2 regions of the Eubacterium sp. AM05-23 genome follow, and region 2 is predicted to be linked to the other one. Evidence: riboswitches for the same ligand, from Rfam matches in the RefSeq annotation. Region 2 holds a riboswitch; the other holds the start of a gene.

Region 1 (3,420 bases), on a different contig from region 2:
CGACGCCTACGGTGGCAGCGGCTGTTTTCATGCGTTTGATCATTGTCGGATCACGCTGCAAAACAGGTATAGGTTCAAGCGCAGTGAAAAATTCCGGAACGGCCTCTCCATAATTCTCCAGTATTTTACGGGTTTCATGCACCTGACGCCGCATCAGATCAGTCTGGTCTGTCTCAGACGCAATCAGAAGATCTGTTTCATATTCCACAACGCGGTAATAGACCAGGCCGTCGGCCTGCATTTTATCCCGATAAACACGCTTTTCATACATTGTCAAATAAGGGTATGGATTGCGCGGACCGGGCAGGCTTTAATACAGAGTGCGCACTCCAGACATTTTTCCGGATGGTAGGTCAGGATCCAGTTCTCATCCATTTCCAAAGCGCCGACGACACAGGCTGCGGTACAGGCGCCACAGTCCACACAGCGCTCCTTATCTACCTCAATGACAGAAACGACATCCTTAACGTCAACGCCGCTCTTTTTAATAAAGGTGATCCCTTTCTCAATGTTATCTTCTGAGCCAGAAACTTCAAAAAGCAGGGTACCGTTCACGTCATCATCGACAAAGGCCTTTAAAATGTTCAGCTGTAAATCGTAATCCCGAATCAGTTGGCTTGCGATCGGTTTGCCGGTTGCTTCTTTTGGGAAGTTTAGAACAATTTTCTTTACCATTATTTGCTGCCCCCTTCTTTTATTTTCAGACTGTTAAGCGTGTTGCCAGCCGGGAATTTCATGACAGGTTCCTGAAGGAAAAACGCGCCTTTTTTTATCCATCCTGTCAGCTCATTCGCAATAGCTCTTGCTTTTGTGAGGCTGGAGAGCGGCGAGGTCCGGATTTTTTTACCGTCAATTTCGACAGACCCGCTGCGCAGCTCCGCATAGCTGACCTTTTTAATAACCGGACGGTCCTTATCGCTGTAGTCCATGATATTTGTATGGAGCTCTGCGTCGGTTACTGAGACAAAGGCCATCATTTCTTCATCTAAAATTGGAATTGGAATCCCGATCCCCACAAACATGGATACCCCATAGCGTTCAAAGACTGCCGGCTGGATGTATTTTGTGCTCATCTCACGCATTTCACCCATGACGGCCAGCGTTCCGGCTCCGCCGAGCGGATAGCCTTTTTCATCTCGGGCACAGCCTGAATTAAACTGAGTGCCCATCCACGAGACATACCCCTGAGTACCGGCCAGGAAAATGCGCGTGCCCATGCCAATGGTTTTATACATCGGATCGTTTAATAACGGGCTGAGCGCTCCGGCCGTGCTGTAGGTGATATTTCCCATATTGGGGTGTAAGATCCCCATATATGTGTAAATACGTTTCTTTGAGGTATTGATGGCCGCATTATAATTCTGATAACAGTTTCTCGGATTATATAGATAAGCTTCGTTCATATCCTGCAGCCCTACCCAGGTGTCAATTTCCTTTCTCGGATAACAGTCTGTCCCCGGCGAGGTGGCGTGGAGATGTACTTCTTTGCCGTCAATCAAATCACAGATAACATGCGCGCCGCCATATTCTGCGCCTTTATCTGAGGATGGCTGTGTCGCTCCAATGTAGGTATCAACAGCCGCGAGCCCGCCGTAAGCTTCAACGTTGTTCAGCTCAATCTCTGCCATACGGATTGGCGGATCAGCGTGGCCGAAATTCAAAAAGGCTCCGGACGAGCACATTGGCCCAAAGGTAGCTGTCGTGACGACATCCACATACTCTGCCGCTTCTTTTGTTCCGCGTTCCTTAACAATATCAATAACTTCTTCGGCTGTGACAATGACGGCCTCGCCTCTGGCGATTTTCTCATTAATTTCCTGATAGGTTTTTGCCATATTTACTCCTTCTCTTTCTATAAAAAAACTCATTTTCACCAAATGAAAATGAGTCTGCTTTAGATTATCTTTCATTTCATGAAAAGAAATGCTGGATTTGGCACCACACTTTCGCAGGTTGCCGGGCTTCATGGGGCCAGTTCCCTCTACCACTCTTGATAATTCGATTATTCAATTGTACGCTGTATACTAGTATAGCAAAAAACAAATTTAAATGCAATCACGATTTACAATTCATTTTTCAGTATTTAAACAGCCTTTTAAACAAATACAGGTATACGCCGTTTCGGCGTATACCGCAATATATAGCATTTTATTTCTTTTTTTATTCCATTTTATCCATATGTTGTTTTACTGCTGTGCAGCGGTCTGCTGGAGATAGGCATTCATAAACTGGTCTAAATCACCATCCATAACCGACTGAATATTGCCGACTTCCACATTGGTGCGGTGATCCTTAACCATATTATAAGGGTGAAACACGTAAGAACGAATCTGCGATCCCCAGGCAATCTGGCTATAATCGCCTACGACATCATCCAGCTTTTCTTTCTGCTCCTGCTCCATGATTTCAACCAACTTACCCTTGAGCATGTTCATCGCCACTTCTTTATTCTGGTGCTGGGAACGCTCATTCTGGCACTGCACAACAACACCGGTCGGGATATGAGTGATCCGGATCGCCGACGAGGTTTTATTGACGTGCTGACCGCCCGCACCGCTTGCGCGGTAAGTATCCACACGGATATCATCCGGGTTAATTTCAATTTCCACACTGTCGTCGACCTCTGGTGTAACATCCAGAGACGCGAAAGAGGTGTGGCGGCGCCCTGAAGAGTCAAAGGGTGAGATACGGACCAGACGGTGGACGCCTCTCTCTGTTTTCAGATAGCCATAGGCGTTAATGCCCTCGATAAGAAGTGTCGCGCTTTTGATACCGGCAACGTCACCGGGCTGTAAATCGAGCGATTTAACCTTAAAGCCCTTACGCTCTGCCCAGCGGGTATACATTCTGAGCAGCATTTCCGCCCAGTCCTGGGACTCGGTCCCGCCGGCCCCCGGGTGCAGTGAGATAATGGCGTTATTGCTGTCATACTCACCGGACAGAAGGGTTTCCAGCTTGAATTTCTCAAGCTCTTTCCCAAAAGCCTCAATGGTATCTGGAAGCTCGTCCATTTCTTCTCCCTCATCGACCAGCTCGAACATGACAAGAATATCGTCAAGATTATCCTTGAGCTTATCGTATTCGCCTTTTTTCTGGCGTAGGATTTTCAGCTCTTTTAAAACTTTTTGGGCCTTTTGCTGATCGCTCCAGAAATCTGGCGATTCGGTCTGGGCGTTCAGTACTTCTATTCTTTCGCTGACGGCTGGTAAGTCAAAGTGAATCCCTCAAATCCGTCAGTTCTTTTTCCTTTTCATTGACACTCTGTCTGCATTCATAGAGATCAATCACGACATCACATCCTTACTTTTATAAATTTGCGCCACAGCACTTTTTATACTTTTTACCACTGCCGCACGGGCAGGGATCATTCCGGCCAACCTTCTTATTTCTGGCTGCTGTGGGCCGGCCTTCAATTTCACT
Region 2 (3,420 bases):
GCCAAGTTTTACGGCATTGCGGCCGATGAGATGGCCTGTATCGGGGACAGCGAAAATGATATTCCGATGATCGAAGGCGCCGGGTTGGGGATGGCGGTCAAAAACGCCATGGACAGCGTTAAGGTGCACGCCGATGCCGTTGGTGAGAAAACCAATGATGAAGACGGCGTGGCCTGGCTTTTGGAAAGGTATGTATTGCAATAAAAAAGGGGATTGGTGAAATGCGCTGACTCTTTTGGCTAAAGATCAAATTCAGTATTGAATTTGGTCTTTTTTATGTTTACAATAGTCCTTAGTGACAAAATAATTAAAAGGAAGTGTGAAAATGCCATTATCACAGAATTTTTATAGACAAACCCGCAGAGAATTAGGCGAAAAGCTGGAGATGGAGAGCCTGGCGATCATCTATTCCGGACGGGCGGTCCAGCAGTCGCTGGACGCGGACTATCCCTTTTACACAGATAACAACTTTTATTATCTGACGGGGATTGAGGAGCCTAATGTGACCCTTCTGATGGAAAAGGACGCCAATGGCGAGGTTACAGAGCGTTTATTCATTGATGAGCCAGACCCTTTTAAGGAAAAATGGGTGGGCGCTAAGATCAGTATTGAGGAAGCGCAGGCGTTATCTGGTATCGAGGAGGTGCGTTACAACTCTGATCTGGAGCCCTGCGTTTTACAGGAAACCCGTTTTGACAACCTGTATTTTGATTTTACCATGCCCAGGCATCAGAGCTTTGCGACCAGCGATCCGCAGGTCAAGCTGCTGTTCGCAGATATGGAGATTCAAAACCTTCAGCCTTATTTGACCGCCATGCGGTTAATTAAAAAACCCGAGGAAATCCAGGCGCTGCGTGACGCCATCGAAATAACCGCGAAGGGGATCGACGCTATTCTTGAAAATTTGAAGCCAGATATGAAGGAATATCAGATTCAGGCGGTCTTTGAATACACCATCAATATGCTGGGCGCTCAGGGGGTATCCTTCCAGACCATTGCGGCCTCTGGCAAAAGTGCTACGGTGCTGCATTACATAAAAAACCAGGCAACCATGAAGGGAAGCGATATGGTGCTTCTGGACCTGGGGGCCCGCTATAAGGGCTATTGCGGCGATATCAGCCGTACCTTTCCGGTTTCTGGAAAATACACTGACGAACAGGCCATGGTCTACAGCATGGTTCTGGAAGCTCAGCGAGAGCTGATCCAGATGTACCAGCCCGGTGCAAAAATGCTGGATATCCAACAGGCAACCAAGGATATTTTTCTTGAGAAATGTTTAAAAAACAACATTGTGCCCAAAGATAAAGACATCAATGAATTCTATTATCACGGCATCGGCCATTCACTGGGGCTGGATACCCACGACACCAATGATAAGCGGGAATATATTCTGGAGCCTGGCATGGTCATCACCTGCGAGCCGGGGCTTTATATTGCGGAAATGGGGATGGGCGTGAGAATTGAGGATGATATCCTCATCACAGAAAACGGACCGGAAAACCTGTCGCCGCAGATTCCAAAGGATATTGACGTTATTGAAAGGCGGATGAATCAGTAAGCCGTTTGTTTTTTTCCATAAAAGGGGCTTGACAAAACAGCCCTGTAGGTTTATCCTATTACAAGTAATTGAATATTTACCTATCCAGAGAGGTGGAGGGACAGGCCCGATGAAACCCGGCAACCAGCATAAGCATGGTGCCAATACCTGCAGTTAAACTGTAATGATGGGGTTTTTGAACGAATCTAACCCCATGCGCGCATGGGGTTAATTTTATTTAAGGATTTAAAAAATCTGTGATCTTTATCAAAGGTAAATAGAATTACGACAATACAAATTTTTAAGGAGCGAATAATGAAACAATTATTTACCTCAGAATCCGTTACTGAAGGCCATCCGGATAAAATCTGTGACCAGATTTCCGATGCGGTGCTGGACGCGATCATCGAACAGGACCCGATGGCCCGTGTTGCCTGTGAAACATCTGTATCAACCGGCTTGGTTTTAGTAGCGGGTGAAATCACCACCAACTGCTATGTAGACATTCCTAAAATTGTCCGTGAGACCATCCGCGGCATTGGCTATGACCGTGCGAAATACGGCTTTGACTGTGAAACCTGCGCGGTTTTAACCTCCATTGACGAACAGTCTTCGGACATTGCCATGGGTGTGGACAAGGCCCTTGAAGCAAAAGAAGGAAAGCTGGAAGAGGAAGATCTGGCTACCGGCGCCGGAGACCAGGGGATGATGTTTGGCTTTGCCTGCAACGAAACGCCAGAGCTCATGCCAATGCCGATCTCGCTGGCCCACAAGCTGACCAAAAAGCTCTCTGACGTGCGCAAACAGGGTGTTGTAGATTATCTGAGACCGGATGGAAAATCTCAGGTGACCGTTGAATACAACGACGGTGTGCCCACCAGAGTGGACACTGTGGTCATTTCGACCCAGCACAGCGCTGATGTGGACGCTGCCACCATCCGTAAGGATATGATCGAAAAGGTCATTAAGCCTGTGATCGACCCAGCTCTTCTGGATGAAAATACCAAATATTTTATCAACCCGACCGGCCGTTTTGTTATCGGCGGCCCACAGGGCGACGCCGGCTTAACCGGACGTAAGATTATCGTAGACACCTACGGCGGATATGGACGCCACGGCGGCGGTGCTTTCTCAGGAAAGGATCCGACAAAGGTCGACCGTTCTGCCGCTTACGCAGCCCGTTATGTTGCCAAAAACATTGTGGCGGCAGGCCTGGCTGATAAATGTGAGGTACAGCTTGCCTATGCCATCGGTGTGGCTGAACCGGTATCTGTTTTTGTCGATACCTTTGGAACAGGCAAGGTTGCCGACGATAAAATCGCAGAGCTGGTAAGAAAGCATTTTGACTTGAGACCAGCCGCGATTATCAAGAATCTTGACCTGAGAAAACCGATTTACAAGCAGGTTGCCGCTTATGGCCATTTTGGCAGAAACGACCTGGATTTACCGTGGGAAAAAACCGACGTTGCTGAAAAATTAAAAGCAGAAGCTTAAAAACAGAGGATCACAGCTGAAAAGTTGTGATCCTTTATCTTTTTGTTTCTTAAAAAGGATATAAAGTATCAAAAAATTAAGGCAAGGCGTGACCATTTTGTGTATAATTAATGCATTCGAGTAATAATTTGAATACTTTTAGATAAAACTTGGATAGAAAATCTTGTTTTTGTGCGTTAAAAAGTATAAAATAAACTGTACAGCATCATTGGCAACTGCCAAAAGACCAAGCTGCTAGGAAGATGATTGAATGATTGAATTTATAAATGTTACAAAAACGTATGATAAAAATGAAAAAGACGCCTTGAAAAACGTAAACCTGTTTATTGACAAGGGCGAGTTTGTATTTCTGGTTGGCCGCAGCGGCGCCGGAAAGTCGACCTTTATCA

The links. A riboswitch is a leader RNA that binds a small molecule or an ion and turns the genes downstream of it on or off. The one in region 2 is predicted to bind S-adenosylmethionine.
Region 1: linked by a shared signal. The riboswitch ahead of DW091_RS03040 (homocysteine biosynthesis protein) and the one ahead of metK (methionine adenosyltransferase) in region 2 are both predicted to bind S-adenosylmethionine.

The regions. Positions count from the first base shown of each region.
Region 1 is NZ_QUDF01000002.1:171,413-174,832, reverse strand. Features, by position in the region: gene DW091_RS03050 (UPF0280 family protein) at 1-271, opposite strand, end outside; gene DW091_RS03045 (NIL domain-containing protein) at 274-675, opposite strand; gene DW091_RS03040 (homocysteine biosynthesis protein) at 675-1,835, opposite strand; SAM riboswitch class I at 1,897-2,000, opposite strand; one part of gene prfB (peptide chain release factor 2) at 2,187-3,212, opposite strand; one part of gene prfB (peptide chain release factor 2) at 3,214-3,288, opposite strand; gene secA (preprotein translocase subunit SecA) at 3,307-3,420, opposite strand, start outside.
Region 2 is NZ_QUDF01000003.1:158,670-162,089, forward strand. Features, by position in the region: gene DW091_RS04715 (HAD family hydrolase) at 1-204, shown strand, start outside; gene DW091_RS04720 (aminopeptidase P N-terminal domain-containing protein) at 326-1,558, shown strand; SAM riboswitch class I at 1,636-1,731, shown strand; gene metK (methionine adenosyltransferase) at 1,850-3,031, shown strand; gene ftsE (cell division ATP-binding protein FtsE) at 3,282-3,420, shown strand, end outside.